Regions from separate parts of the Lysinibacillus sp. FW12 genome, predicted to be linked through region 2. Evidence: riboswitches for the same ligand, from Rfam matches in the RefSeq annotation. Region 2 holds a riboswitch; the other holds the start of a gene.

The links. Region 2 has a riboswitch for FMN ahead of ribE (riboflavin synthase). Riboswitches for the same ligand answer to the same signal wherever they lie in the genome.
Region 1: another riboswitch for FMN. It lies ahead of SJW71_RS17545 (ECF transporter S component); the one in region 2 lies ahead of ribE (riboflavin synthase).

What each region holds. Positions count from the first base shown of each region.
Region 1 covers NZ_CP139094.1:3,368,016-3,384,235, reverse strand. The annotation lists gene scpB (SMC-Scp complex subunit ScpB) at 1-154, shown strand, start outside; gene SJW71_RS17595 (D-alanyl-D-alanine carboxypeptidase family protein) at 233-1,303, shown strand; gene SJW71_RS17590 (hypothetical protein) at 1,410-1,997, shown strand; gene SJW71_RS17585 (pseudouridine synthase) at 2,323-3,054, shown strand; gene resA (thiol-disulfide oxidoreductase ResA) at 3,391-3,924, shown strand; gene resB (cytochrome c biogenesis protein ResB) at 3,938-5,614, shown strand; gene ccsB (c-type cytochrome biogenesis protein CcsB) at 5,611-6,792, shown strand; gene SJW71_RS17565 (response regulator transcription factor) at 6,908-7,624, shown strand; gene SJW71_RS17560 (ATP-binding protein) at 7,617-9,392, shown strand; gene sigX (RNA polymerase sigma factor SigX) at 9,471-10,004, shown strand; gene SJW71_RS17550 (RNA polymerase subunit sigma) at 10,001-11,287, shown strand; FMN riboswitch at 11,441-11,628, shown strand; gene SJW71_RS17545 (ECF transporter S component) at 11,843-12,430, shown strand; gene SJW71_RS17540 (sodium-dependent transporter) at 12,656-14,002, shown strand; gene glnA (type I glutamate--ammonia ligase) at 14,193-15,527, shown strand; gene SJW71_RS17530 (sporulation protein Cse60) at 15,617-15,802, shown strand; gene SJW71_RS17525 (NUDIX hydrolase) at 15,868-16,220, opposite strand, start outside.
Region 2 covers NZ_CP139094.1:3,146,069-3,162,288, reverse strand. The annotation lists gene SJW71_RS16470 (methyl-accepting chemotaxis protein) at 1-333, shown strand, start outside; gene SJW71_RS16465 (HAD-IA family hydrolase) at 385-1,002, opposite strand; gene SJW71_RS16460 (hypothetical protein) at 1,352-1,519, shown strand; gene SJW71_RS16455 (ABC-F family ATP-binding cassette domain-containing protein) at 1,770-3,398, shown strand; FMN riboswitch at 3,511-3,636, shown strand; FMN riboswitch at 3,826-3,951, shown strand; gene ribE (riboflavin synthase) at 4,173-4,811, shown strand; partial or broken gene ribB (3,4-dihydroxy-2-butanone-4-phosphate synthase) at 4,828-5,427, shown strand; gene ribH (6,7-dimethyl-8-ribityllumazine synthase) at 5,482-5,949, shown strand; gene SJW71_RS16435 (spore germination protein) at 6,102-7,547, shown strand; gene SJW71_RS16430 (ATP-binding protein) at 7,837-9,144, shown strand; gene SJW71_RS16425 (histidine phosphatase family protein) at 9,246-9,794, shown strand; gene SJW71_RS16420 (GNAT family N-acetyltransferase) at 9,808-10,653, shown strand; gene SJW71_RS16415 (TldD/PmbA family protein) at 10,752-12,095, opposite strand; gene SJW71_RS16410 (TldD/PmbA family protein) at 12,099-13,487, opposite strand; gene SJW71_RS16405 (transcriptional regulator SplA domain-containing protein) at 13,657-13,881, shown strand; gene splB (spore photoproduct lyase) at 13,891-14,919, shown strand; gene SJW71_RS16395 (NUDIX hydrolase) at 14,948-15,394, opposite strand; gene SJW71_RS16390 (arginine deiminase family protein) at 15,527-16,220, shown strand, end outside.

The DNA of each region.
Region 1 (16,220 bases), 220 kb from region 2:
TTTATACGGGACAACTAAAGAATTTTTACATTATTTTGGTTTGAATAGTATTGATGAAATGCCACCTCTACCTGATGAAGACCTTATGGAAACTGAACAAGAAACAGATTTATTTATGACTAAATTTCAAGAGACGTTTAGTGGTTCAAAGTAATTTGTTAGGTATAATGCCTAGCCTTCGACAAAAATATAAATCTATATTTTCCTATCATATTGAATAAGGAGTGGCTAGTTGCTTCGGTTATTTCGTTTTACACTGTTTATGATTATTTTGCTAATGGTAATGCTCCCACAAACCAGCTATGCAAGAGGTGGAAGTGGCTATGCTGTCTTAGATGGAGAAACAGGACGTGTTTTAATAGGATCTAACAGCGATGCGCGATTACCTATTGCTAGCTTAACGAAAATTTGGACGGCGCTGGTGGCAATCGAAAATAGTGATCTCCAAGATGAAGTTGTTATTTCACCGAAAGCTGCTATGTCTGAAGGCAGTTCCATTTATTTGCAGGCTGGCGAAACGGTGACAGTAGAAACGTTATTATATGGTTTAATGTTACGTTCAGGTAATGATGCTGCCACAGCTTTAGCAGAGCATGTGGGGGGGTCTGTGGAGGGCTTTGTTAAATTAATGAATGAAAGAGCTGTAATTGCGGGTCTTTCTAATACAGTTTTTATGAATCCATCTGGCCTTCATCATGAAGAACATTTATCGTCTGCAAGGGATACTGCAGAGATGTTAAGAATTGCCCTGCAAAATAAAACCTTTGAGAAAATTGCTTCAACTGTTCTTTATCGGGCGGATACGGTAAACGGAATGCTGTGGGAAAATAAACATCGTTTATTAAGAGAAGGCTCAGGGATGGCTGCAGACATTGATGATGAAACGGAGCAGCCTGTCAGTTCTTTAAAATCAGCCACAGGTACGGCCTTTGCTGGTAAAACAGGCTTTACAAAGGTTGCTGGGCGTACACTTGCGACCGCCTTTCAAAAGGACGGGCAAACTTGTATTGTCGTAACATTAAATGAATCAGATGATTGGAATGTTCATCGAGGACTATCCAATAAAGTATGGCAAGATTATAGTCTTGAAACAGTAGTGAAAAAAGGGAAATACAACGTTAATAAGAAATTGGCGATTCGTTTAGAACAGCCTATACGCCTACAATTAAATAAAGAAGAAAAAGAGCAAGTACGGCAAGTTCTACATGTTTCAAGGAAACGTAAGGAAGCTGTCTTGTCAATCTTTATTGGGGAAGACCGTATTTATGCTACACCTGTAAAAGTTGAATCAGCGAATCGTTGAAAAACGAGACGCTGATTTTTTACATTAATTGATTAATTGAGGGTAAATTTGGTAATATGATAATGAGGTTAATAGTCTTAATTTTCTAAAAAAGGGGGAGGAATATTTGAGGAGTGTTTCTGTTGAAACAAATAGTAGACAGATTCAATTAGGGATAATCATTGTATTGTTCTTATCAAGTTTAATTATCCCTGTCATTCTACTATTTCCGATTCAAGAGTGGTTTTATCGACCAAAAGAGGTTTATTATTTTGAACCGTACTTGCAAGCTTATTTAATATTTATGGCCGCATTATTGTTCATGGCACTAGCACTATTAATAAATTATTTGATCATACCTGAAACTAAAAAAGGTAAAAGTATTCAACGTGGTATACTGATTACTTCCTTTTTAATTGCTTTAATCTTCATTGCCTTGAGCTTTAATCACTATAAAGTAATGGATTCAAATGGTATTCATATGAATCAATTTTTTAGTTTAAAAGAGGATTTTGTCGCCTGGGAAGAAATAGTGAAAGCTGAGCAAGTAAATGTAAAAAAAGATGGAGCGACAAAGCCTGAGCGACTGGTATTTACATTAAAAGATGGTTCCACAATTGAAGAACCTACATCGACTAAATTGATGCTAGCAAAAAACTTTATTTCCTTTGAGTTAAATCAACGTGGATTAACAATTGAAAATGTGTTTGAATAAAGCTGCCGTGTGGTAGCTTTTTTTGTTAGAAAAAAGGAAGTACAAATAGTTTATATAAACATTTTTTAGGAACGATTTGCTTTCTGGTAAAAAGAGCATACTACTATCTAGGACTGATAAAAAAGTTTTTCCTTAATTTGGTGAATGAACAGAAGATAGATAATTACGAATACTCTAATAACAAATGTGAAATTTGTTTTTCTTTAATAATGCTTAAAAGTATGACATAATTTTCACAGATTGGCGGGAAAAATAACCCTATTCATGAGGTTAAAATCGAATGGTGACGAAAGTGTCAATGTGAAAGAAAACTAGAGGTGAAAAAATGGAAAGATTACAAAAAGTCATTGCCTATGCAGGAGTTGCCTCAAGGCGAAAGGCAGAGCAATTGATTTTAGAAGGTAAAGTAAAAGTAAACGGTGAAGTTGTTCGTGAGTTAGGAACAAAGGTATCTAATTCCGATACAATTGAAGTAGAAGGTGTGAAACTTGAAAAGGAAGATAAGGTTTATTTCTTACTATATAAACCACGTGGCACAATTTCAGCTGTAACAGATGATAAAGGACGCAAAACTGTCACAGATTTATTTCATCATATTCCGCAACGTATTTTCCCAGTTGGTCGTCTTGATTATGATACATCTGGATTATTGTTATTGACAAATGATGGAGAATTTTCCTATATGCTGACACATCCAAAGTTTAAAATTGATAAAACGTATATCGCTCGTGTCAAAGGTGTTCCAACAATTGAAGGGCTTAAAAAGCTTCAAAGAGGGATTAAATTAGAGGATGGTAAGACAGCACCAGCTAAGGTTAGTATGACATCCTTTGATGAAAAAGCAGGCAAAGCGATTTGTGAAATTACGATTCATGAAGGTCGCAATCGCCAAGTGCGCCGTATGTTTGAAGCAATTGGTACTCCTGTTGTTAAATTAAAGCGTGAACGCTTTGCATTTTTAGATTTATATGGCCTTGCCCCAGGTGAATACCGTGAATTGACAAAGCATGAAGTAAAACAATTGCGTGTCTTAGCAGAAACAGGAAAGCTTGATTAAAAGAACTTCCCTGAAGAAAGGTTAGATACCTCGAAAGGTATTAAAAATGTTTACACTTTCTTTGTGGTGAAATCGTTCATAAATCATTCATAATTAATAGCTAAGTGTTTTTGTATCATTTTGCTATAATAGGTGAGAATAGTACACCTAGTAACAGTTTGCATAAAAAGAACTGTAGCACATTTTAATCTGGTATTGTTGACGTCCATGTGAAAGAAGTTTTTACATACTTAAAGACGTAAATAAAATGAAAAAGTTCTATCTGGGTCTTTAAAATGTAAAAGCTTCACGTCTACAAAATTACGCTATGTCGTAATTGATAGGGGGTTTATTAACTTGGAGAAAAAGAAAAAGCGACTCGTACTGCGAACGGTCATTTTAGCCGTGCTGGCATTGGCAATTGGGTACACGGTTTATGGAACAGCAACAAAGGAAAAAGTAGAGTTAGTGGCAGTAGGGTCTGAAGCACCTGACTTCACGTTAGTAGATTTAAATGGTGAAAAACATAAATTGTCTGATTATAAAGGACAAGGGGTATTTTTAAACTTCTGGGGAACTTGGTGTAAGCCTTGTGAGAAGGAAATGCCTGCGATGGATAATCAGTATCAAGTGTTTAAAGATCAAGGTGTACAAACATTAGCTGTTAATATTGCGCAAACAGACTTTGAAGTGCAGAATTTTGTCGATCGTTATAATTTATCATTCCCAGTAGTCATTGACAAAACGAAAAGTGTTATGACTGCATACAATGTAGGTCAATTACCTGCTACAGTGTTAATTGATCCAGAAGGCAAAGTAGCGAAAATTATCACAGGTGAAATGACGGAGGAAAATATCGCTTCGTTCATGGAATTAGTGAAGCCGAAATAAGGAGTAAATGACGATGGAAAATATCATTTGTGCTTGTGGTCATAGTAACCCATACGGCACGAAGCTCTGTGAGAAATGTGGTCGTCCTTTAACCGAAGAAGAAAAGCAAAATAAAGTAGTTGATATGCGATATGATGGCATGGCCATTCGTTCAAAAACATACAACAAATCTATCATCGATAAAATATGGAATTTCTTCTCGAGTGTTAAAGTTGGTATTACCTTAATTATTATCACATTGATTGCTGCTTCAATCGGAACATTACTACCACAAGAGTTTTACGTAAAAGCTTCTGATATGGAGAAAGGAGCTTATTACGCAGACGTATATGGTACATTCGGTAAAATTTATTACACGTTAGGCTTATCGGATTTATATAGCTCATGGTGGTTCCAAATTTTAGTTGGTATGCTGGCTGTGTCGATAATCGTAGCGAGTCTTGACCGAGGAATTCCACTTTATAAATCATTAAAAAATCAACGTGTGAAAAGACATGAAAGCTTTATGAAGCGTCAGCGCATTGTCGCGGAAGGGCAAGTGACTGGTAGTGCAGAGGAAACGCTTGATAAAGTAGCACAAAAAATGACTGAGATGAGATATTCTGTTCGTCGAGATGGTAGCGCTCTCTTAGCTGAAAAAGGACGCTTTTCTCGTTACGGCCCGTACATAAACCATGTCGGTCTCATTATTTTTTTAGGTGGAGTCATGCTACGTCTTGTCCCGGGCTTCTATGTCGATGAATCGATTTGGGTTCGTGAGGGAGAGACACGTGCTATTACTGGCATGGACGGTTATTTCATTGAAAACCGTGATTTCATTTTAGAGACTCATGATAATAAACCACAGGGAGAGCAAGTCAAACAGGGTGTGAATGTTGTTGCGAAAAATTTCCAAACAGATATTACACTATACAAACAGCCTGATGACGCACTACCAGGTGATACAGAAAATCTAGAAAAAGTAAAAGATTATTCGATTCGTGTAAACCATCCTTTAAAAGAAGATGGCTTCGCTCTTTACCAAATGGATTATCGTCTAAATGAATTAAAACAAATGAATTTTGAATTAATCAATAAGTCGACTGAAAAATCACTTGGTAAAGTAGAAATTGATTTAACTAATCCTAAAAAAGAATACGATTTAGGTAATGGTTCTTCAGTACAAATTCTTGTTTATACACCAGATTTTGATGGGTTTGAAAACGGAGAGCCACAAACAAAAACTTCAATTCCAAATAATCCAGCATTTTTATTTAAAATGACAACGCCAGAAACACCAGAAGGCGAAGTAAGTTTTGTTGAAATTATGCAACCTCCGTTAGAGCCGCTTGGTGAAAATAAGTACAGAATGAAGTTTGTAGCAGCAGAGATGCGTGATATGTCAGGTATTACGGTCCGTAAAGATAGTACAATTCCTATTTTATTTGTCGGGGGTGTCATCTTTATGATTGGTGTTGTGATAGGTTCTTACTGGAATCACAGACGTTTATGGCTTCAAGTAGAACCAGATGGCCGCGTGTTAATGGCTGCCCATGTCAATAAAAATATGTTCAGCATGAAAAAGGATTTAGATGCTGTAACAGCCTTTGCTACATTGCCTCCGTATATAGACCAGTTAGAGAAAAATGAGGCTAGCGAAGAGTCCACAAATGGTGGCAATAAAGAAAAGGAAGGTGACAACACCTTATGAGTTTGATTGACCTAAGTGGAAACCTATTATTTGTAGCATTTATTGCTTATTTAGTTGCAACATTATTATTTGGTGGCTCCATTAAGCAAGCGAATGCTACTGGTAAGAATACAGGAAAATGGGGTAAGCTTGCCATTGTTGTAACAATTATTGGTTTCCTTTCTCAGCTTGGCTATTTTATTACGCGTTGGATCTATACAGGTCATGCGCCAGTAAGTAATATGTTTGAATTTACAACGGCATTTGGTATGTTCATTGTAGGCGCGTTTATCTTAATTTATTTTATTTATCGTTTGACTGCACTTGGATTAGTTGCCTTACCTGTAGCACTTTTAATTATTGCCTATGCCGCGATGTTCCCAAAAGAAGTAAGTCCATTAGTACCTTCCTTACAAAGTCATTGGTTAACCATTCACGTTATAACGGCAGCATTAGGGCAATCTATTTTAGCCATTAGTGCTGTGGCAGGACTTATTTACTTATTAAAAGTAGTCGATTTAACAAAGCCTTCTAAACAACGTTTTTGGTTAGAAGCCGTGATGTACTGTCTTGTAGTAGTGGTTGGTTTTGTTGCGGTGACATCTACATTTAGTGCGATGGATTATGAGTCTAGCTATAATTATGTTGATAAAGAAGGAACAACGCGAAAAATTATTTATAATTTACCGCCAATTTTCGGTATGAATGAGTATGAAGCTGTTGAAGAACATGGCATGTCACCATTAGTAGAAATGCCAGCTTTAATTAATGCGAAAAAATTAACAACTGTTGTTTGGTCATTAATGGTAGGATCGGTTTTATATTTATTAATTCGATTAATCGCTCGTCGTCGAATTAGTGCCATTTTCCAACCACTCGTTAAACGTGTAAATTTACAATTACTTGATGAAATTGGTTATCGTTCAGTGCTAATTGGATTCCCTGTATTCTCCCTAGGTGCTTTAATCTTTGCGATGATTTGGGCACAAATTGCTTGGAGTCGTTTCTGGGGTTGGGATCCAAAAGAAGTTTGGGCTCTTATTACATGGTTATTCTATGCGGCATTCCTACATCTGCGACTATCTAAAGGCTGGGAAGGTCGAAAATCTGCTTGGTTAGCATTAATTGGATTCGGGATCATTTTATTCAACCTAATTGCTGTTAACTTAATTCTTGCAGGTTTACACTCCTATGCATAACCTGTGAAGCAACAAGCCTTTTCGCTGTAGCGAAGAGGCTTTCTTTTCTTTTCAATATGTGTCACACCATGTACAATAGAAGTTAGAGAAAGATTGGAAGAGAGGGATCGTGAAAGTGTCAGAAAATATTTCAGTATTAGTAGTAGATGACGAGGATCGTATTCGCCGCTTATTAAAAATGTATTTAGAGCGTGAAGGATACCTTGTTGACGAAGCAGAAAATGGTGAACAAGCGATCGAAAAATCTTTAGAAAAAGAGTATCACTGTATTTTACTTGATATTATGATGCCTGAAAAAGATGGGCTAGAAGTATGTGCGGAAATTAGAGAACGTGCAGCAACACCGATTATTTTATTAACTGCAAAAGGCGAAGAAGCGAATCGTGTACAAGGCTTTGAGCTTGGTGCAGATGATTATATTGTAAAACCGTTTAGTCCTCGTGAGGTCGTATTACGAGTGAAAGCTATTTTACGTCGTTCACAGGCGTTCTCACCAGCGACAAATGCATCCTCTTCAAAAGATTTAGTGGTATTCCAGCATTTAATGATCGATCATGATGCACACCGCGTGACAGCAGAGGGAATTGAGGTCAATTTAACACCTAAAGAGTACGAATTATTATACTTCTTAGCGAAATCGCCAGACAAAGTATTTGACCGTGAACAACTACTAAAAGAGGTTTGGCATTATGACTTCTTTGGTGATTTACGTACAGTTGACACACATGTGAAACGATTACGTGAAAAGCTCAACCGGGTTTCAGAAAACGCTGCTAAAATGATTGTGACGGTTTGGGGCGTTGGTTACAAATTTGAGGTTGTCAATGAATAGAATATGGAATAGTGTTGTCGGGAAGCTATGGGTAACCATATTGCTTCTCGTTTCATTTGTATTATTTGTTTTCACGGTATTGATGCTAGAATTTCTTCAAAACTACCACATGCAGCAAGCGGAAATTTCATTACGTCAAACGGCTGCAACAGTGGCAAGTATAGTGGACGACAATGAAACAGCAGAATCCACTTCAGAATTATTAAAAGATATATTACCTACAGGGACCAATGCATTGATTGCTATAAGTCATGTGGAAGTCTCTTTTGCAATGCAAGAAGGTGTAAATAAAAAAGAAATACAAGACACCATTTTAGCTAACAAATCTTTCCATGAAGTATTTCAATCTGATGAACCCATTATTAAAGAAATGATGATGCCTTCTTCTACTGTTCCAGAAAAGATGGAATCGTATGTTGTGCTTGGTTTCCCATTGAATGTTGAAAACGCAGTACATGGAGCTGTCTTCATCTACCAAAGCCCAGATGCGTTACATAAAACGTCTAAGGAAACAACGAAAATTGTCTTTTTAGCGGCCTTTATAGCATTTGTATTGACAACATTTTTTGCGTTTTTCCTTTCTTCACGTATTACTTCACCGCTTAGAAAAATGCGTGAGTTGGCCTTTGAAATTGCTAAAGGTAACTTTGAAGCAAAAATGCCAACGACCCAAAATGATGAAATTGGTCAGCTTGCGGTTGCTTTCAACCAAATGGGACGTCAATTAAAACATAATTTAGAGGTCATCAATCAGGAAAATGAACAGCTTTCAAATATTTTGACATCTATGACAGATGCTGTGATTACATTTAATCGTGACCGTACAATATTATTAAGTAATCCACCAGCCGAACGTCTTATGCAAAAATGGTTTGTCAACAAAGGCTCGCAAAGTGCTAAACCAATTCCACCTGAGCTTTATCATATGCTTGATCATGTGCTGATGTTTGAGGATAAGTTAGAAGAGGAAATTGAAATGGACGGCAATTATTATACATTTACTATTAGTCCTCTTTATAGTGGAGAAATGATACGTGGTGCTGTCGCTGTTATTCGTGATATGACTGAACAACATCGCTTAGAAAAACTAAGATCGGATTTTATTGCGAATGTTTCTCATGAGCTTCGAACACCGATTGCCATGTTGCAAGGATACTCGGAAGCGTTGATGGATGATGATTTTATTCAAGATCAGGAAGAGCGCAATGAAATTACTAAAATTATTTATGATGAATCGAAGCGAATGGGTCGCCTTGTAACAGATTTATTAGATTTGGCACGAATGGAATCAGGGCATATGACCCTCTATAAAGATGAATTACCAATTAATTCTACATTTGAACGTATTACTCAAAAATTTGCCCAAGTAGCAAAAGAAAAGCATGTTCGCTTGATCTTTGACAGTGAATTTAACGACGATGCCATGATTAATATGGATGAAGATCGCATTGAACAAGTGCTCACAAATTTAGTTGATAATGCATTAAGACATACTGATGAAGGGGCTGTCACTGTAAAGGTTGAACAGGAGCCAACCTTTGCTAAAATTTCTGTGCAAGATACAGGGCACGGCATTCCACAGGAGGACCTACCATATGTCTTCGAACGTTTTTATAAAGCAGATAAGGCACGTACTCGCTCTAAAGGAGGAACGGGTCTTGGTTTAGCCATTGCTCGAAATATTGTAAAGGCACATTCAGGTAATATCATGGTAGATAGTGTGCTGAAAGAAGGTACAACCTTCACGTTTTATTTACCGTTCGATTAATAACATGTATTGCTATTAATTGGCTGTAACTTCTATGAATGTAAGACGACAAATACTATAGAACGGGGGTGGAGTGCTTTGAATGACTCCGTGTTCCATCGACTATACGATGCATATCACCAGGACGTGTTCCAGTTTTTAATATATTTAGTAAAAAACCGTACACTCGCTGAAGATTTAGCGCATGAAGTTTATGTACGAGTGTTGCGCTCATATGATCAATTTGCAGGTAACAGCAGTGAGAAGACCTGGCTTTTTGCTATTGCTAAAAATGTAGCAATTGATCATTTCAGAAAGCAAGCTGTACGCCAAAAGCATTCACTTGATTTCTTTGACTGGGAAACGGAACAGCTCCATTCAACCACACCATCACCGGAAGATATGCTACAGGCCAGTGATGAATTTATGCAAGTCGAGTCAGCACTTGAAAACTGTACAGGTGACCAGAAAATGGTCATTATTATGCGCTATTTTCAGGATTTATCTATTGCAGAAACTGCGCAAATACTAGATTGGACAGAAGCTAAGGTAAAAACAACCCAGCATCGAGCCATTAAATTTTTAAGGCAACAGCTACAGCCGATTAAAGAACAGGAGGCGAAACGGCAATGACGCATAAGCCATTTGATGATGAGCAGCTTGAACATGTATTGAACAATGCCCCTAAGCTTTCTGACCACCGTTCAAAAGAAGACATATTAAATCGGTTAATGGCAGATGCTCGCTTGCAGGATAATATTCACCTTCAAGAAGCAATTCAACAACCAGTAGAGGATGAACAAACTCAGCAACAAAGTAATTCTCTGAAACAAGAAGAACGATCAACCGAATCTAAGTTTCGTAAAATACCATTTTTTATGAGTGTGGCAGCAGTTTTTGCGTTAACAATACTCGTAGGCTCAATGGTAATGAATAATCAAGCTGAACAGAAAGATCAAGCTAGTACGGCTGAAACAGCTACGTACTCTACTTTACAGGAAGATCGTGCTACAAAAGATGCATCTGCGAAGGATGAGGTGCTCCAATCCAATATTGTAACAGAGCATGAGCGTATTTTATCTTTACGGTCATCTGTCTATGAAGAAGATGTCAAAGATGCTGTTGTCTTTCGTATTGGTTTAGCTGGACGAGACGCAGAAAGTGTTCCTATGACATATGTAATTCCAAATGAGCGTGTTGCAACTGATTTTGGAACTGAAAAACCTTCTACTTTACAGATGTATGAAAAATACGCTCCTCAAATAGATGAGGAAGCTAAAGGGTTTACAGACTATCATCCTTATAAAGGTGAGTTAAAGGAGAAGGAAGATAAGCTTGTTCATGTTTTACCTAAGGACAATGATTATGATGTTGCTTCAGCTACCGTCAATGAATACAAAGGAACTTTGGAAGATACATTCTCAGATTCTGAATATACAGAAGTAGAGATTCAAAATGAAGATGGTACGCCTTATGAGTTTTCCCAAGATGGTGAGCCAAGTCAAGCTATGTCATTAACAGGTGCCAAACATTATAATTATTATTTATACAAGGATCCAAATGGAGCAGAATATTTATCTCCAGATTTCCGTCAAACCTTTGCTAATGTGACAGAGGCACTCACACAGATGAAAAATAAAAATGATGATGTTTATGTGCCAGTTGTTCCTGAAAACGTGACATACACAGTAAAAGAGGAAGCGGATGGTGTAGTCATTACATTTGACATCCCTCTTGATTTAACATCCTTGGAGCCAATTCGAGCTACACAATTAATCGAAGCCATGATGCTAACTGCTGCTAGCTTTGATCAACAGTTACGCTTAGATAATGTTGTTCAGGAAAGCTGGGAAGGATTCGATTTAAAAAATTATTTGCCAAAGCCTGTAGGACCAAATAAACAATATATGCCGTAGTCAAAGAGATAAAAGAAATAGGGTATTCCTACAACGTAGGAATGCCCTATTTCTTTTTGCAATACATACAAATCTAATCGGAATTTTTTGAGCAGAACTATTTACTTTTTCTTAATAATTCATTATAGTAAGGCTGTAGAACAAAATAATATGATTCATCTTCGGGGCAGGGTGAAAATCCCGACCGGCGGTAATAGAGTTGTAAATCGTTAATGAATTTTCATTAACTCGAGAGATTTATGCTAAACTCTTCAGCCCGCGACCTGTGCAAATTTTTTTGCATGGCTGACTTGGTGCAATTCCAAGGCCGACAGTTAAAGTCTGGATGGGAGAAGATGGAGGTACGATCGTCATTCATTGTTATGAAATAAACTGTGACTGAGCGCTTTTTCGTATGGCTTTAAACGCTGCTCAAAAATAGTTTATATTGACGCCTATTCGTCATGCCTTTCTCCCTTGTGCTTTAGATGCATAAGGGTTTTTTCATGCTAACAATTGAAAGATCGTCACCTTTCTTCTTGCGAGATTGAATCAGCAAAGAGGAGAGAGTTTTCTATGAAGAAAAATGTTAAACTTCAATCGTTTATTACGATTGGTATGCTGAGCAGTATTTCGTTTTTATTAATGCTTTTTAATTTCCCTATTCCGCCTTTCCCAGCATTTTTGGAAGTGGACTTTAGTGATATGCCTGCCTTACTAGCAGCCATCACAATGGGACCGGTAGCTGGTATTTTAGTAGAATTATTTAAAAATGTGTTGGATTGGATTTTCTCAGGTACTCCAACTGGGGTGCCGGTAGGTCATATTGCCAACTTTGCAACAGGTATTTTATTTATTTTGCCAGTAAGCTTTATTTTTAATCGTTTTAAATCGATTGCGGGCCTTATTGGAGGTTTAGCGACAGGGACAATAGTGATGGCAGTGGGAATGAGCGTTTTAAACTATGCTTTATTTTTACCAATGTACACATATTTCCTAGGAATGGAACCAGTTGTAGGAGACTCACTTTATAAAATGATTGTCGCTGGGATTTTACCATTCAACATTGTGAAGGGTATTTTATTAACAGCTATTATGGCTTTATTATTTTCAACAATGCGCAAGTGGATCGACCGCCAGCGCTCAATGTATATAACGAAATAATTGAAGATGAACCTCGGGTGGATGGACTGCTCGAGGTTTTTTGTGGTTTAAACTGGATGGGAGGTAGCTTGGCTAAAGTGAGAGAGATAAAAATCGGAGCGTAAAAATAGAAAAAAGTAATAGAAAATGCTAGCAATCTAGTTCTTTATGATTATTACCTAGTCGAAAGGCATATTTTCATGTAAAATAGAGTTGAGTTTAGAATGTTTGAGGAGTTTTGAAGAGATGAGTGGAAAAAAAGGACAATGGTCAAGTAAATTAGGTTTTATTTTAGCGTCAGCTGGTGCTGCAATTGGTTTAGGAGCGATATGGAAGCTACCGTATGTCACAGGGCAGAGTGGCGGTGGGGCATTTTTCCTAATTTTTGTGCTCTTTACATTGTTAATTGGTTTGCCCATGCTATTATCCGAATATGTCTTAGGTCGTGGTACGCAATCAGAGGCGATAACTGCGTATAAAAAAATCGCTCCGTCAAAACCAGGGTGGGCATGGATAGGCCGAATGGGTGTGCTTGGTTGTTTTTTATTATTAACTTTTTATAGTGTTGTTGGTGGTTGGATTTTCATTTACAGCGGCCTAGGTGTAGCTGGCGCTGTGATAGATCCAGCAATTGATTCAGCTGAATTATTTGGGAAAATTATAGGGACCCCTTGGATTACGCTAGTGGGCTTAGCTTTGTTTACATTAACAAATGTACTAATTATTTCATTAGGTGTACAAAATGGTATTGAGAAAGCTAATAAATGGATGATGCCATTACTCTTTATCATGTTCATTGTTCTTGTTATGCGAGCTGTTACATTAGATGGTGCGATGGAGGGAGTAAAATTCTTCTTATGGCCAGATTTCTCTAATATTACTGGGAAGGCACTATTAGAAGCACTAGGGCAATCATTCTTTGGACTAGCAGTAGGATTCTCTTGTCTTGTTACATATAGTTCCTATCTAAAAAAAGATGTTAGTCTTCCAAACTCAGCGGGCTCTGTTGTGCTACTAACTGTACTAGTATCTTTTTTGGCAGGACTAGCGATCTTCCCTGTTGTATTTGCCTTTGATTTAGAGCCGGCAGCGGGACCAGGTTTACTATTTATGGTGCTACCGACTGCTTTTAGTCAAATGCCATTCGGGGAAGTATTTTTAGCCATGTTTTTATTGTTATTTTTATTTGCTACATTAACATCATCATTCAGTTTATATGAAATTATCGTAGCAGCCATGATGGAAAATAGTCAGAGATCTCGTCCGATGTGGACACTTTTATTAGGTGTAGTCGTTTTCATTGCTGCCATTCCAGCAGCACTTTCCTCTAGTATTTTATCGGATGTAACTATTTTCGAGAAAAGTATTTTTGATGCAACCGACTTTTTAGTGTCCAACTTAATGTTGCCATTGGGGAATTTGTTTATTGCGATCTTTATTGCCTATGTAGTGGATAAGGAAATTGTGAAGAGAGAACTGCTAATGGGTAGTAAAATGGGGCAGGGCTATTATTCAACATATCGTATGTTAATGTTAGTTATTGTACCGATTGTTATTCTCGTTGTATTTATTAATATGTTATTGCAATATTAAAATAAAGATAAGGTGTATCCATTGAAAAGTGGGTGCACCTTTTTTATGTATCGAAAATCAAGATCAATATATTCTAAAAAAACAATGTTATAAAACCTAACATAAGTATTGCGTAGTTTTCATTTTTAATGTATTTTAAGTACAGTTATAAAATGTTGTGTAAACTAAAATTACATTGGAGTGGTGAAGAATGAAACATTTTACAAAAGAAGATATTATTCGTCGGGTAAAGGAAGAAAATGTGAAATTTATTCGCCTACAATTTACTGATATATTAGGAACAATTAAAAATGTCGAAGTCCCTGTGAGCCAATTAGAAAAGGCTTTAGATAATAAAGTCATGTTTGATGGTTCGTCGATTGAAGGGTTTGTCCGTATAGAGGAATCTGATATGTATTTAAAGCCTGACTATGATACATTCGTAATTTTCCCTTGGACTGCCGAGAAAGGAAAGGTTGCTCGCTTCATTTGCGATATTGCGAGACCGGATGGTACACCGTTTGAGGGAGATCCTCGCTCCAATTTAAAACGTGTATTAAAGGAAATGGAGGAGCTTGGGTTTTCATCCTTTAATCTTGGTCCAGAGCCAGAATTTTTCCTGTTCAAGCTTGATGATAAAGGGCATCCAACACTAGAGTTAAATGATAGTGGCGGATATTTTGATTTAGCACCTACTGATTTAGGAGAGAATTGTCGTCGTGATATCGTCCTAGAGTTAGAGGGGATGGGCTTTGAAATTGAGGCTTCTCATCATGAAGTAGCACCTGGTCAGCATGAAATTGACTTTAAGTATGCCAGTGCCATTGAAGCATGTGATCATATTCAAACGTTTAAATTAGTCGTAAAAACCATTGCTGCACAGCATGGATTACACGCTACGTTTATGCCAAAGCCACTATTTGGGGTCAATGGGTCAGGAATGCATTTTAATCTATCGCTTTTTGAAGGGGATAAAAATGCATTTTATGATGAACATGCGGACTTACAATTAAGTGCAACAGCACGCAGCTTTATGGCGGGGGTAATGAAGCATGTGCATGGCTTTACGGCAATTACGAATCCGCTAGTCAACTCTTATAAAAGATTAGTACCCGGCTATGAGGCGCCATGTTATGTAGCATGGTCTGCTCAAAACCGTTCACCACTCATTCGTATCCCTGCAGCTCGAGGATTGTCTACTCGAATCGAACTACGTTCAGTTGACCCAGCTGCAAATCCTTATTTAGCAATGGCTGTTATTCTTGCATCTGGACTGGACGGTATACGGAAAGATTTAACACCACCTGCTGCAGTGGATCGTAATATTTATAAAATGACAGAGGGGGAGCGTGAGTTAAATGGTATTGATAGCTTACCATCCTCATTGGAATATGCGCTTATTGAATTAGAAATGGATACCGTTGTTCGAGAGGCTCTTGGCGATCATATTTACGATAAATTTACCGCTGCTAAAGAAATTGAGTGGAATAAATATCGTACTCGCGTCCATAACTGGGAGCGTGAGGAGTATTTAACGATGTACTAAAAAGTGTAGGAGTCTTTTTTCTCCTACGCTTTTTTATGTGTGACATGGACATCTTTTTGCTCTATCATTAGAGTAAAGGAGAGTGGACCATGGCACAAACGACTCAAGTTGTAACAATTCAAAATCATGATATTGTGCAATTTGAACATGATATTAATCGAGCTTTAGCAGATTTACGAGGCTTTATCATACTTGATATCAAATACAATACGCTCTATATTGGTGAGCAGACAGTCATCCATTCGGCATTAATTATTTATGAATATAACGATTAGACACCAAAACAGATTAGAATCTGTACGAGTATATCGTTTGGTCATGTCGATGAGACGTGACTTTTTTATTTAAATAAGGATAAGAGAAATACCCGATCTTCTGGAAAGGTTAGAGGTAAAATAGCTACTTCCTCTTTAGTTTTCCATGCGATGTCATAAATTAATCCATCGGGATCTTGAATCATCATTTGTCCACCTGTTATGATGGCTTGAAAATAGCGAACTTCCACTACTTCATTGTGCTTATAATAAATTTCCTTCATAATATCGGCTGTATAGCCTGTTTCCTCATAGACTTCCCTTTTACAGCAAGCCTTAAAATCTTCCGTCGCCTCTTTCCCACCTGATGGGACAGTCCACGTTTTCTCTTCATCAACAGTTCCTTGTAAAACCATTAATAACTGATTCTCTTCGTTCA
Region 2 (16,220 bases):
GTTAATTTAGTAAAAGATTTGGCAATGAAATCAAAAATTCTTGGCTTAAATGCTTCGATTGAAGCTGCACGTTCTGGTGAGCATGGGCGTGGCTTCGCGGTTGTCGCTTCAGAAATTCAAAAAATGTCCCAAAGCAGTACTGATAGTGCAGATAGTATTACAAGACAATTAGAAAGCATTAAGCAATCTATTGATCAAGTGAATGCTTCTGCTAATCAAATTGCTGCCTTTACCCAGCAATTTGCAGAAAGTATGCACGAATTAACGGATGCCTATAAAGGGGTTAATAATACAGCAGAAAAGCTCATGCATATTAGCGAGATTAAAGGATAGCATAGAAAAAAGGATAATAGCCAAGTAGATTGCTATTATCCTACTCTATAATTAAATAATTTCTAAAATTTCTTGAGGAGTTGCTACCTTGTATTCAGGCTCTTCATTTTTAACCACTTCCTTGGCATCATAGCCCCATTCCACCCAAGCAATGGGCACACCTGCTTTTTTACAAGCCACAATATCCCGTTGTTCATCCCCGATATATAGCACATCGGATGAGTGAACATTCGATTCCTTTAAAAACTTTTTCATCACTTTATCCTTGCCGAAAATTCGGTTTGAGCAAAGAACATCGGCTACACAATGAATACCGTTCATTTTTAGAAATTCTAAAATATTGTCCTTAGAATTTGAGGAAATAATGAGGATTTTATAGCCTCTTTTATCAATTTCCAGCAGTACTTCTTTCATTCCATCAAAAAGATGAACATCATTTAACGATTGGCGATACAATTTATAAAATTGCGGTAAAATCATCGGCAATTTATACATTGGAAAATCAAATAATTTACTCCGTTCAGAAATCGATAATTTTTTCAAGGCATCAATTTCCTTTAATTCGATGCCTTTAAATTTATATTTTTGAGCTAATGTATTCCATGCTGATGCAAACACGGCAGTTGAATCTGCCAATGTTCCATCAAAATCAAAGATAATATGCTTCATTGCAAACTTTCTCCTTTACCATCTAGTTGTATTGACGTTTTATGCTTAAAAATGTTACATGGAATGGGCTAACAACTGCCTCATGAAACAACAACCATTTTGAGCGTACGTAAACATCTTATGGTAAATATTATCAAAAAATACTGCGATTGCAACGGAAATGGTCGTACAAAAAAGCGCTCTCTCAAAAGAAATTGGGCTTTCAAACGATAGACGCCAACTCAAAAAAATAAGTGTTTGCCTATTGTTTATGCATTAAAATGAAAAAAGCCAGTATTTAAAAACAATTGTAATCTCTAAAAATTTGTGTTAGATTAATTGATACTATTATTCGAAAGGAGGTAAAAAAGTGATGGAAGCTAAATTCGCAAAAGGTTTGATTGAGATAGAGGTGAAATCTTACAATTTCTGTGGGGACTTGCTGGCAAAGGGAGAGGTCTGCCCTTTTTTAAGCAAATTTCATATGGAAACAGGTTCCGGAAGCTTTTTACCTTCAAATTATCATAATTATTTTTAGTAGTATTACTGTAAAATAGAAAGCAGGGTAAGCGCCGGTTCTTGATCGGCGCTTTTTGTGTTTTATTGTGAAATATAGAATAAAGCCTCTTCATTACAGAGGTTTATTTTTTCAAAGGTGCCGTTTATTACGGTGCCTTTTTTTATTGGGGGAGGAGAGAGAAGTGATGTGTAACCTTATACGTCCATTTATTTCTTAAGTGCTAACGCTTGGTGAAATGATGGCCAAAATAAATAAGGAGATTGAAAAAATGATACTTCAATTAAATGGAATTAGTAAAAGCTATTTAGGAGATCCTATTCTCTCAAACATTACCTTAAAACTGGAACGTGGGGACCGCATGGGCCTTATTGGGGTAAATGGAGCTGGAAAATCAACGTTACTGAAAATAATTGCAGGAGATCTTCCATACGATCAGGGGGAGATTTTCATGGGGAAAGGGGTTAAAGTAGGCTATTTAAAACAGGACAGTGGATTGCAGATGGAACAAACGATTTGGTCTGAAATGCTCGGGGTATTTACGGAGCTACTAAAGGTTGAACAGGAACTTCGAGAACTGGAGGCGCAAATGAGTGAGCCATCTTTAGTCCATAATCCGGATAAATTTGAGCAAATAATGACACGCTATGCTGGCAAGGCGGATTGGTTTACGCAACAAGGTGGCTATGATATTGAGCCAAAAATTAAAAGTATGTTAAATGGTATGGGTTTTGGCGACATCCCCAACGATACACTGATTAAGAAGCTCAGTGGTGGCCAAAAAACAAGGCTTGCTCTTGCCAAAATCCTGTTAGCACAACCAGATTTATTACTTTTGGATGAGCCGACAAATCACCTGGATTTCGAGACATTAAATTGGCTTGAAAATTATTTACGTGTCTATCAAGGGGCCATTTTAATTATTTCTCATGATCGTTATTTTTTAGATGCCCTTGTCCATCAAATTTATGAGATTGAGCGTACAAAAGGCACAAAATATAGCGGTAATTATTCTCAATATGTAGAAAGTAAAGCTAAGAATCGTCAGTTGCTAGAGAAAAAATATTCGATGCAACAACAACAAATAGCTAAAATGGAGGATTATATTCAACGGAATATTGCCATGGCAACTTCTTCGAGAAGCGCTAAAAATAAACGGAAGCAACTTGAACGAGTTGAACGGATTGATCAACCACAAAAAGATTTAAAACATGCACAAATGGCATTTGCTATGGATAAGAAATCTCATAAAGAAGTATTGAAGGTAAGAGACTTAGAGATATCGTTTAAGGTAGAAAATATCCAAAAAACGCTGTTGCGAAATATTTCCTTTGACTTATACAGAGGCGATAGGGTTGCTTTAATTGGGCCGAATGGTGTTGGAAAATCAACATTAATTAAAGCACTGCTTAAAGAGATTGAGCCAGATAGTGGGGTAGTGGCTTGGGGGCATGGTGTTACGATTGGCTATTACGATCAAGAACAGGCAACATTAGACCCCGATAATTCGGTACTACAAGAGGTTTGGAGTGCATTTCCAACGATTGAAGAAGCAAGAGTACGAACGACGCTAGGTAATTTTTTATTCACAGGAGAGGATGTTTTTAAAAAGGTTTCCTCTCTAAGCGGTGGGGAAAAGGCTCGTGTTGCCTTAGCGAAGCTGATTTTACAGAAAGCGAATGTCCTTATCTTGGATGAACCGACCAATCATCTCGACTTATTTAGTAAAGAAGTATTAGAGGAAGCACTTTTAAAATTTGAGGGGACATTATTGAGCATTTCACACGATCGCTATTTCTTAAATAAATTAGCAGGTAAAATGCTTGAACTTACTCCTTCGAATGTGACTGTTTTTCAGGGGAATTATGATGATTATGTTCTTCGAAATATAAGAAATTAACATTACTACTCGCCACCTCTTAAGCAAGGGGTGGCCCTTTTTTTGAAAAATTTAAGATAGAAGGATGGATAATATAATAAAATAGTGTTATTGTTAGAACTAGCTAAATAAAAATATCCTTCAGGGTAGGGTGAAATTCCCGATCGGCGGTGATGAAGTAATTCAAAGTCCGTGAGCGCAAGCTGATTTGGTGCAAATCCAAAACCGACAGTTATAGTCTGGATGGGAGAAGGGTATAAATGCAAACTTTTTAAATTTAAAATAATTTAGAGGGTTTATTTGACTATGCATTTATTACAAACTTCCCATTCATTATGCGGGAAGTTTTTTTGTTTTCGTTTAATAACGAGTACGCAATACAACCACCTCAAGGATAGAGATGCATAGTAGATCTCACTGATTTAGCGAACAAACTAATTGAATAGAAGATGTTCTTCGGGGTAGGGTGAAATTCCCAATCGGCGGTGATGAAGTAATTCAAAGTCCGTGAGCGCAAGCTGATTTGGTGCAAATCCAAAACCGACAGTTATAGTCTGGATGGGAGAAGAACAAATGAGATAGTAGTCTATGGAAAAAAAGTTAATCCAAATAGGCTTATTTGTTGATGTCTTATACTCCCAAAACCCCTTTGTCAAAGGGGTTTTTTCTTTTTTTGTTAGCTAGGAAGGGAGACTGATACAACGTTTAAAATGACGGATAGAAAACTAAAATTAACGGAAACACTCCGAAAAGTGACGGATAAAAACTGTCAAAAAAAAGAAAGAAGGTGGAGAAATGTTTACGGGGCTTGTAGAGGATATTGGCACAATTAAAGCCGTGCAAAGCGATAAGTACAGTATGAAAATTACTGTTCAATCACCCAAAATAGTGGAGGATGTAAAGCTTGGCGATAGTATAGCAGTCAATGGTGTTTGTTTAACGGTGACACATTTTACGCAGCAGGAACTTACCATGGATGTTATGCCTGAGACAGTCAAAGCAACTAATTTACAGCAGCTAGCGATAGGAGATCCCGTTAATTTGGAGCGCGCTATGCCTGCAAATGGGCGATTTGGTGGTCATTTTGTAGCTGGACATGTGGATGGAATCGGGAAAATTTTACGAAAGCGTCCGGTTGCTAATGCAGTCTATATCGATATCGAGTTATCAGAGGAACTCACAAGCTTTTGTATTCCAAAGGGTTCCATCACAATTGATGGCACGAGTTTAACCATTTTTCATGTTGAATCGAACAGTGTCACTATTTCATTGATTCCGCATACGTATAAGGAAACTGTTTTAGGTATGAAGAAGGTTGGAGCAATCGTAAATATCGAAACAGATTTGGTTGGTAAGTATATTTTGCAGCAACTGAAAAAAGGACAAGTTACGTCAACCATTACAAGAGATTACTTAGCCCAACATGGTTTTTAATATAAAAAATGAGGAGATGACACTAGTGCTGCATGCAATTGAAGAAGCCCTAGAAGATTTAAAGCAAGGCAAAATAATTGTGGTAGTTGATGATGAAGATCGAGAAAATGAGGGGGACCTTCTAGCACTTGCTGAATTCATCACACCGGAAACAATTAACTTTATGGCAACCTATGGTAGAGGTCTTATTTGTACGCCTATTTCACAGCAGCTAGCACAAAAGCTAGATCTACATCCAATGGTTCAGAACAATACAGATAACCATCAAACAGCATTTACGGTCAGTATCGACCATGAAGAAACAACGACAGGAATTAGTGCCTTTGAACGCGCGTTGACAATTCAAAAGATGATTGAAGATCAAGCAAGGCCAACTGATTTTCGTCGACCTGGCCATGTTTTTCCTCTAATTGCAAAGGATAACGGTGTCTTAGAGCGTAGAGGACATACTGAGGCAACTGTTGATTTAGCAAAGCTTTGCCAGAGTGTGCCTGCGGGTGTTATTTGCGAAATCATGGGTGATGATGGACAGATGCTACGTTTTGAAGAGCTGACAAAGTACGCAGCTCAACATGGCTTAAAAATGATATCGATAGAAGCATTGGTTGCCTATCGCAATCGGTTATTCACAACAGAAAATACACTATCTATTTAAAAAGGAGAAAGAACAATGGGTAAAAAATTTGAAGCACAATTAATTGGAACAGATTTAAAAATAGCGGTAGTCGTAGGACGTTTTAATGAGTTTATTACAAGCAAATTATTGGATGGAGCAATGGATGGTTTAACACGACATGGAGTAGATGAAGCATCTATTGACGTAGCGTGGGTTCCTGGAGCTTTTGAAGTTCCATTTATTGCTAAGCAATTAGCAGAAACAAAGAAATATGATGCCATTATTGGATTAGGAACTGTTATTCGTGGATCAACAACACATTATGACTATGTGTGCAATGAGTCGGCAAAAGGTATTGCCAATGTGTCCTTAACAACAAATGTCCCTGTTATTTTCGGTATTGTCACAACAGAAAATATTGAACAGGCAATTGAACGTGCTGGCACGAAGTCTGGTAATAAAGGCTATGATGCTGCAATGTCAGCAATTGAAATGGCAAATCTGAAAAAAATGATTGGATAAGAACATGTTCTAATAGCCATCACATCATTTGTTTTCTTGAATATTTTTAATATCCATGGGAAAAATATGCTTAAGTGTATTTATTGAAAGTTGTTTATCATAAATGTACTAATCTTGAGCTGGCTCAGTAGGAGATGAGAAGTATTTCATCAATGGAACAAATGATTAATTTGAAAATGCTGAAATCACTATTTCAACGCTCTGCTGATGTGATATTCCAACAGTATAAATTTCAGCAATATACGGTACATTTTATAACTTGTGATGCGATGGTAGACGAGCAAATACTTCAAACAGTGATTGTTCAACGGGTTCAAGACTTATTAAATAATAGCTCTGACGAAATGCTAGAAGAACAAATAGAACAGCATTTACAAATTCCTTATCTTCAAAAGGTACTAACGAAAGAGGATATACTGACAAGAGTTTATAAGGGCCACGTATTATTGTATTTTGAGGAAAATCAATTATTATATTCGAGCAATATTTCAAAACGACCTAACCGAGAGCCTGGAGAAACAACACTTGAATTAGTAGTTAAAGGACCTAGAGATGACTTTATTGAAGATATATTCATTAATATTGCTTTGTTAAGAAAACGATTACCAACCAATTCATTTAGTGTCGAGACATTAGAAATTGGTAAACGTTCTAAAACTACAGTAGCGATCCTTTTTATGGAAGATATTGTGAACCTCAATATGCTGGAGCAAATTCGATTACAATTACAAAAGATTGATACGGATATCGTTGTCAATGGTGATTTATTAATGGAAGCAATCGAGAAAACTGCCACGATTCTTCCAAGACATGACTATACCGGAAGACCAGATTTTGCAGTCCAGGCATTGATTAGGGGAAGAATACTTCTCATGATTGATGGTGTTTCGTATGCCATGATTACACCAACAAATATTATGCTGCTTTTTAAATCGGCAGAAGATAATGAATATCCTATTATTGTCAGTTCAATGGAACGAGTGCTACGAATTGTAGGCATAATGATTAGTATGTTATTACCCGGCTTTTGGCTTGCATTAACAACTTTCCATCAAGAACAGCTACCTTTTCTACTTCTTGCAACGGTTGTAGAGTCAAGAACGGGTTTACCATTTCCAACGATTTTAGAAATACTACTAATGCTATTTATGTTTGAACTGTTTCGTGAAGCGAACTTACGTCTACCCAGTGCTGTCAGTGGCTCCGTTAGTGTGGTCGGTGGCTTAATTATCGGCGATGCTGCGATAAAAGCTGGTGTTACAAGCCCTTCGATGATTGTGGTGATTGCCATTTCAAGTATTGCTGCTTTTACACTTGTTAATCAATCATTCGTGACAGCTATGAGTATTTTCCGATTAATCATCATTATTGCATCTGCATTTTTGGGTTTATTTGGGTTTTTTATTTCAGTCTTCTTCATTCTACTGTACACAGCAAATATGCAAGTACTAGGTGTACCATATATTAACTTTAGTGCAGATTTTGAAAAAGGCAATATTAGAAAATCTTTATTACGTGTTTCTCCAAAGGGCTATAGCAAGCGACCTTCCTTTTTAAAGCCACAAGATCGAACACGTACTTCAAGTAAAAATAAATAACTTTTCAAAGAAGATCAGGTATTGTTAGTACCTGGTCTTTTTCTTTGTTTTATTTTAGTGAAAAGAGACATAAAACGTTACTATTTACCTTTTTAGTTTACTTTCTTGTTAAGGATTATTAAACTATTTGTTAAGTGTATAATTTTAGTAATGGAAAAATAAAATTTGATTTTATGTTTTAATTTATGTAGGATATACAAGCAATGTTCGCAATACAAACGATACAATAGAGTTAATTATAATATAATAATATTCTAGAATATTTATAGATGAGGAAGTCCCGTTTTATATGAAAAATCGAAAAGTAAAACTAATATTAATTCTATCAACGTTTTTATTATGTTTGTTTACAAGTTTAAACATCTTTACATCCTATGTAAAAATTAAAAAGACCGTTGAGGAGTCGATTGCCAATCAAAGTTTAGAGGCTGCCCGTTCCATTGCTTCATCTATTGATACGGATGCTTATCAGCAATTTTTGAATAATCCACAGGAAAATGCGTATTATTGGAAAGTAAGAAGCTATTTAAACGATGCAAGAATAAAACTGGGTGCACTATTTGTTTACACCCTAAAGGTGGATAATCCAGAAGTATCGACAGCCATGATTACAGGGATGCCAAAAGAAATGAGAGAGGGCTTCGAAATTGGGGTAGTTTGTACCGTTCCCGCGAAGGAAGTTGAAAAAGCTTATAACGGTGAAACCTATGTTACAGAGGTCATACATGACTCTATACATGGTTCCTACTTATCAGTTGGCGCACCCATCAAAGATGACAATGGGAAAATTATTGGGTTTTTAGGTATTGATATTAGCGCAGATACTTTAAATGGTATTAAAGGTAAAGTCATTGAAGACAATCTATTTATTTTTATCTTTAATGGAGTCTTTATTTTAATTGTCATTGGTTCTTTTTTATTTTTACAGAGATGGTATCAAAAGGAAGTAGCGAAAGAAGTTGGTGCTACTGAAGACACATATCAAGCAGAAATCAAAGCATTGATTACGTCGGTGTCATCATTACGTCATGATTTTACGAATCATATTCAAGTATTACACGGTCTTCTTCAATTAGAAAAGACTGAGCAAGCCAAACAATATTTGTCTTCACTATCCAAAGAGGTTCAAGCAATTAAATCATTAAAGTTAAATATTGATCATCCAGGTTTATCCATATTATTGCAAACGAAAAAGTTAACGGCACAGAATCATAACATCGATATGGATTTTACTATCTCTCAAGATGACTTTAATAAGATTAAAACGACAGATTTAATCAAGATTCTATCAAACTTAATTGATAATGCCATAGATGCTGCAGTAGAGTTACCGGAGGGACAACGTAAAATAATGATTTGCTGTCGAGCAGATGAAGCACAATATGAATTTAAAATTACCAATACAGGTCCAAATATTGCTCATCCTGACCAAATATTTAAACAAGGTTTCTCAACGAAAAAACTTGAGAATGGTAGACTAAGAGGACAAGGATTATTTATAGTTAAAGAAATTGTTTCAAAATATAATGGTCATATTTCGATCGATTCATCAACACATTTAGAAACGACTGCCATTGTTAATATACCAATAAAATAACAGGAAAAAAGCTTTCTACAAAACAATTGTGGGGAGCTTTTTTTAATATGTAGGACATACATTACAAAGTATAAAGTGATATGATGGAGGAGATGAAGAAAATGGAAAAGAGCCTCCTGGCATTAATGAAAAAGGGCGGGCTTATTTTGTATGGAAGGCATGGGGCAGCAACGGTTGGTGTAGATCAACCCTATGGTACATTTCATAGTTGTCAAAATCAGAGAAACTTATCAGAACAAGGGCGTAGGGAAGCTGTTTATTTTGGTCAAATGCTACGTTATTGGCAAATCCCTATCCTTTCTCCTATTGCAACAAGTCCATTTTGTCGAACAATTGAAACCGCTCGGCTGGCATTTCCAAATTACGATGTACAAATTGTGCCCTTTTTGTATGACATCAATAAGTTAGGTGGCGATCTTCCTAGCAGTGAGCAAACTAGAATATTAATAGCCCTTTCATCTATGCTGGAAATAATTCCGCCACAGGGCATGAACAGTGTAATCATTGGCCATAGCTTTCCTAGAGATGTGGGACTTGGCATCCTCCCCGATATGGGAACGGTAGTAATACGGCCAAAAGGTCCAGGTCAAGGATATGATATTGTGAAGAAATTAACTTTAGAAGATTTAGCAAAAATAGATTCCATTTGAGAAGAGGGACAATATGAAGATCAAAACTGTTTCACAGTGCACGTTAGAGGAAGTATTGAAAGCATGGAATAAAGGCTTTGAAGGATATTTTGTTGAAATCAACATGACGGCAGAAATGTTTTTGCATCGATTAGTTGGGGAGGGACTGTCTCCAACGCATTCTATTGTTATTTTTGACAAGGATGAGCCAATTGCAATCGTTCTAAACGGTTTTCGTATCGTCAATGGCAAGAAAACTGCTTGGAATGGTGGCACAGGTATTTCACCAGACTATCGTGGTAAAGGAGTTTCCCGTTTATTAATGGAAGAAGCCCTAGCTATCTACGAGCGAGAACAGGTGGAGATCGCTACGTTGGAAGCGATCAAAGAAAATAAGGTAGCCATTGCGTTATATGAGAAATATGGCTATGCTATTTCCAACCAATTGCTATTTTTAAGTGGGGAATATGAAGGGAAATTAGAACAGACAGCTCGCATTCATATAGAAACTATTCGCCCTGAGCAACTACCCCAATTCCCGTTCTATCAGGAAGATGTGCCGTGGCAATGTAGCTGGCAGAGTGTGAAACAGGGAGAAGCCAAGATTTTTTATAACGACGATAATAAAGCACTGGGCTATATGCTATACAAAACCGTTTGGAATGATAGTGGTGAAGTGGAGCGAATACTACTCTACCAATTAGAGATACTTGAAGATCGACATCAAAATTTACTACCCAACTTTCTCGAAAGCGTCATAACATGTCCAGTCCAAATGACGGCTGTTAACTTTTTAGCTAATAATCCCGCAACTAGCTTTTTAATAAAGAATGGCCTAAAGGTGACGACAGAGCAGGTACAGATGAAAAAGCAATTTTAAGCAAACTATTGTAATAAAGAACCCGGAATAAAAAATGAAGAACATGTCTTTTATTGAAATAGCGAGCCTCCGGAAGTAATGGATGGCTCGCTCTTCTATTATTCTACTGTTACTGCTAGTTCTTTAACAATGAAAGAGGGAGAACCATGGCCACTTGGTAAGAAGTACAGATCTGAGCTAATGGCTTGTATATCTTTTAATAATGTGAAGAAATTACCTGCAATGGTCATTTGTTTGACTGGTGAGGCAATTTGACCATCTTGAATATGGAATCCTCTAGCTGCCACTGAAAAATCACCAGAAATACTATTTGTTCCTGAATGAAGTCCTGATAGATCCGTAATAAGCACACCTTCAGTTAAAGAGTGGATTAATGAGTCCTGTGTCTCTTGGCCGGGTGCAATATAAAAGTTTTGTGGGGCGACAGCCAAAGTGTCCTTATAAGATTCTCTTTGTGCATGACCTGTTGACTCACAGCCGTCTTTTTTGGCTGTTTTTCGATTGTGCAAGAGTGTTTGTAATGTGCCATCGGTAATTATGGCTTGTTGTTTAGTGGCAACACCTTCACCATCAAAATTGCCTCCTGATAACGCTTCAGGATGATACGGTGCAGTGATGAGTGACAATATGTCAGAAGCCACTTGCTGTCCTTCTTTGCCTTTTAGCAATGACTGATTTTTTTGTGCCTTCTCAGCGGAGAAAATCGGCATAAAGGTACTTAGTAATTCCGCTGCGGCATCATGACGGAGAATGATGGGATATTTGCTTGAAGGGATGGATTGCTCACCTAAATGGGCGAGAGCCTCCTCAGCAGCAGCCTTGGCAATAGCATCTACATCAAGGGAATGAAAATCTCTTGTCATTTTCAAATAACTACCAGCTTTTAATTCGTCACCTTGCTTGACAACTGTGGACAGGAAGAGGACTAAGCCGTTTTCCTTATGTGATAAAGATAAATTATTACTATTCGCTAAAGCACGTTCAGTTGAATAGTATTGAAGTATACAATAATCGAGCGTTATAATGCGGGGATCATACGCTCTGATTTTTTGCTCTATAGCCTTTAAACATTCAATCTTTTCTGGAATACTCACTGCTTCTAGTTCTTCATTATAAAAAGAATGTTGAGCATATTCCTCGCTACCCTCAAAAATAGAGAGATCTTCAGGCTCATCGAGTACATCCGCATTGGCTTTCACCTGATCAATTAAAAAAGCGATAGAATCATCATCTACTTTTTCTGTATATGCATAGCCCATCTTTCCATTATAGAGTCCTCGAAGACTGAGACCGCCATCGTCTGATGTTTCATAGCTATCCAATTCACCTTCATAAAGTGTGCACTGAAATGAAGTTTTCTGTTCATAATAGACTTCTGCTTCTGTTAATCCAGCTTCTACTGCTTGTTGTAAAAGATTTTTTTGGTATTGTGTAATGCTCATAGTTTATTCCCCCTTTGTTCCACCAACAGTTATTTCACTCACGCGAATCATCGGCTGACCAACATTGACAGGAAGGCTACCACTAAGTGATCCACACATGCCGGCTCCGTGTGCAAGATTATTGCCAACTCGATCAACTAGCTGCAATGTTTTAGCTCCATTGCCAATAAGGGTTGCCCCTCGCACAGGTCGTTCAATTTTGCCATCTTTGACGATATAAGCTTCCATTACCGCAAAATTATAATCACCAGTGGAAGGGGAAACTTGTCCACCACCCATATATTTTGCATAAATTCCGTATTCTGTAGAAGCGATAATATCGGCTGGCGTAGATGTGCCAGGTGCGATAAAGGTATTCGTCATGCGTGATGTTGGGTTAAATCGGTAGGATTGTCGGCGTGAAGAGCCTGTTGGCTGCGCATTCATGCGTCGAGCATTAAATTTATCAATTAGGTAGCCCTTTAAAATACCATTTTCAATTAAAACATTTCTCCTTGTTTTTTCTCCCTCATCATCAATATTGAGCGAACCCCATTCATTCGGAAGTGTGCCGTCATCAATATATGTAACAATTTCAGGAGCCACTCTTTCCCCAATACGATTCGCAAAGACAGAATTATTTTTAGCAACAGCTGTTGCTTCTAAGCCATGGCCACAAGCCTCATGGAAAATAACGCCACCGAATTCATTATCAATGATGACAGGGAATTTTCCGCTTGGACATTCATCTGCATGAAGCATCGTTACAGCAATACGTGCAGCTTCTCCTGCGTAATGATTAAGATCCAGTCTTTCAATAAATTCAAAGCCTGCATGGGCACCAGGACCATAGAAACCTGTTTGCACTTCAGTACCTTCTTCAGCAGTTGCTCGCATGCTCAGCCTACTATAAATACGTGTGTCCTCTACAAATTTACCTTCAGAATTAGCGATTAGTACGTTCTGCTGTTCGTCTAAATAACGGACAAATACTTGACTAATACGGGGGTCATAATTTCTAGCGATTGAATCTGCTTGTCGCATGATCGCGGTTTTCCTGCTGTGCTCCACAGTATTAGGCATACGCAGGATTTGATGAATAGGTGTCACCATCTCCTTATGAAGAGGGTGAATAGTACCTGACGCACCACCTTTGATAGCTAGTGCTGCTCGTTTGGCTGCTGCCAATAAGCCTTCCTCAGAAAAATCATTAGTGTAGGTATAGATACTTTGAAGGCCTGAAAAAATTCGGATGCCAATACCAAAATCACGTCCAGCAATACTTTGATCGATTTGTCCGCTTTGTAAAACGAATTCATTAGCATACTTATCTTCAATGAAGATTTCAGAAAAATCACCACCTGTAGCAAGAGCTGCTTCAAGCACATTTTCTATAATGGATTGTTTAATCATATAAATTCCTCCTTTTCTTGATTATACCAAATTTTTAAAAAGTTCTGTATTATTCTATATTTCTAGATTGGTGATATACAAATTTATGTATATTGCCAATAAAATTTTTTATGACATAATTTTTATGCAATTTCACCAAACTAATGGAAAGACAGAGGAAGGTGAAGAGATGCAGCAACTATATAATGCTGGTGATATAGTTTATATTTTTTATCGCAATCCACATATTCAGGATGTAGCGAATATACAGGAAGCGGCGGTAGTCAATCATCCAGAGCAACCAGAGGAGCTAGCTCTATTTTTATTCGAAACCTATTATCCGATCACGAATGATATGTTAATTTTTTCAAGTGAGATGGCAGCTGAACAAGCCTATCATCAGTATTTTCACTAGGAGGTGGACATGATAAAGCCTTTTACACCTCAGCTTGTCTATTTTGAACCCGATGCACTTCAGTATCCATTAGGGCAGGAGCTCAAAGAGAAGTTTGAGAAAATGGGGATTGAAATTCGCTATACGACGTCGCACAATCAAGTAAGAAATCTGCCAGGAGACAATGATTTTCAAAAGTATCGCGTAGCTAAATCCACCTTAGTGGTTGGGATTAGAAAGACGTTAAAGTTTGATACATCGAAGCCTTCAGCAGAATATGCCATTCCATTTGCAACAGGCTGTATGGGCCATTGTCATTATTGTTATTTACAAACGACAATGGGCAACAAACCTTATATTCGTACGTATGTAAATGTCGATGAAATTCTAGAGCAAGCTGATCATTACATGGCCGAAAGAGCTCCTGAAATCACACGCTTCGAGGCATCTTGTACCTCTGATATTGTAGGGATTGATCATTTAACACATACATTGAAACGTGCTATTGAGCATTTTGGGCAAAGCGAGCTTGGCCAATTGCGGTTTGTTACGAAATTCCATCATGTAGACCACCTATTGGATGCCAATCATAATGGCAAGACAAGGTTTCGTTTTAGCGTTAATGCAGATTATGTCATCAAACATTTTGAGCCAGGTACATCCCCACTTGCAAAGCGCATAGAGGCGGCAGGTAAAGTGGCAAGAGCTGGATATCCACTTGGATTTATTGTGGCCCCTATTTATCTCCATGAAGGGTGGCAGGAGGGATATTACCATATGTTTGAACGATTAGATGCAGAGCTACCTAAGGATGTACGCGATGATATCACATTTGAGTTTATTCAGCATCGCTTTACAAAGCCAGCTAAACGAGTAATTGAAAAAAATTACCCGATGACGAAGCTAGAACTCGACGAAACTGTGAGAAGGTATAAATGGGGCAAATATGGAATTGGCAAATATATTTATCAAAAAGAAGAAGAGGAAGATATTAAAGAACATTTATATGGCTATATGCAAAAGTTCTTTCCACAAGCGAAGCTAGAATATTTTACGTAACTATGAGAGAGAACAATATGTTTTCTCTCTATAGTAATAATTGTGCTATATATGGTTCAATAAAACGACGATCTGTTAAATTTTGTGGTAAATGGCTCAGTGAGAAATAGCGCATCGTCTCTGATTCATTGTAATCAATCACTAAATCACCGTGAACATTTCTTGTATAATAGACAGCTGTAACAGAATATAATTCATCTCCATTTGACACTTTAAGATAGCAATCAGGTCCAGAAAAAACACCCAGTAACTGTAAGTCTGAGATGATCAGACCTGTTTCTTCTAACACTTCTCTTTCGGCGGTATTTTCTAAGCTCTCACCCAATTCCATTAATCCACCTGGAAGCCCCCAGCCGCCATCATATCTTTTTTGTAGTAACACTTCGTTTGCACTATTTAACATGATGACAACAGATCCAGGTAAAATAATCGGTTGATGTCCTACGTATTGTCTTAAAAATTTATAGTATTCCATGATAACATCCTTTTCTTTAATTGATTTTCCCTCTGTATGAATTAACCATAAAATGAAAAAATCCTGCTTATGTTCATATTTGTATAATCCAAAAAGCAATGGTAACGCTAATGAAAAAGGGGAGAAAATAGAGTGGATTCATTCCAAGTAAATTGTTGGTCAGAGCATGAAGAGCTAAAGGTTGTCATGCTTTGTGCACCTTCAATTGCAGATGTCTCAGATTTAACGATAGCGGAGCAGGTAGGTTGGAGTGATACGGTTAATCATAGTAAGGCACTGGAAAGCTTCATGGCACTAAAGATGATATTAGAAAACGCGGGGGTTAAAGTTATAGATTACGCAAAAGAACTTCCTATTGATCAGCAGTTATTAAGTGAACAGTTGATTAACCGTTATTTTGTACGTGATCTTGCGTGTGTTATCGGCAATCGAATAGTACCTGGTTATGCAGGAAGCTCACTAAGGCAACCAGAATATCCTCTTGCTCATGCACTTTTAGAAAAATGGTTTCCCCAACAATTGATGCCAATGTTGCAACCACTACATTCATTCGAGTGTGGAGATGTGTTGATTTTAAATAAGGATGCTGTACTTATTAATCTCGGTATGCGAACGACAATAGAGGCTATCGAAGGTATAATGGAAACTATTTTACATGAGGGATTTTCTGAAATCGCAGTCATTGATTTACCAAAAAGCAATGATACGCTTCATTTAGATATGAATTGTAATGTTGTGAACAAGAATTTGGTCATCGCTAAAAGTTTTGTTCGTCACTTTCCAGTACAGGTGTTGACAGCGCAAAGCAGACGTTTTGATATGGTGG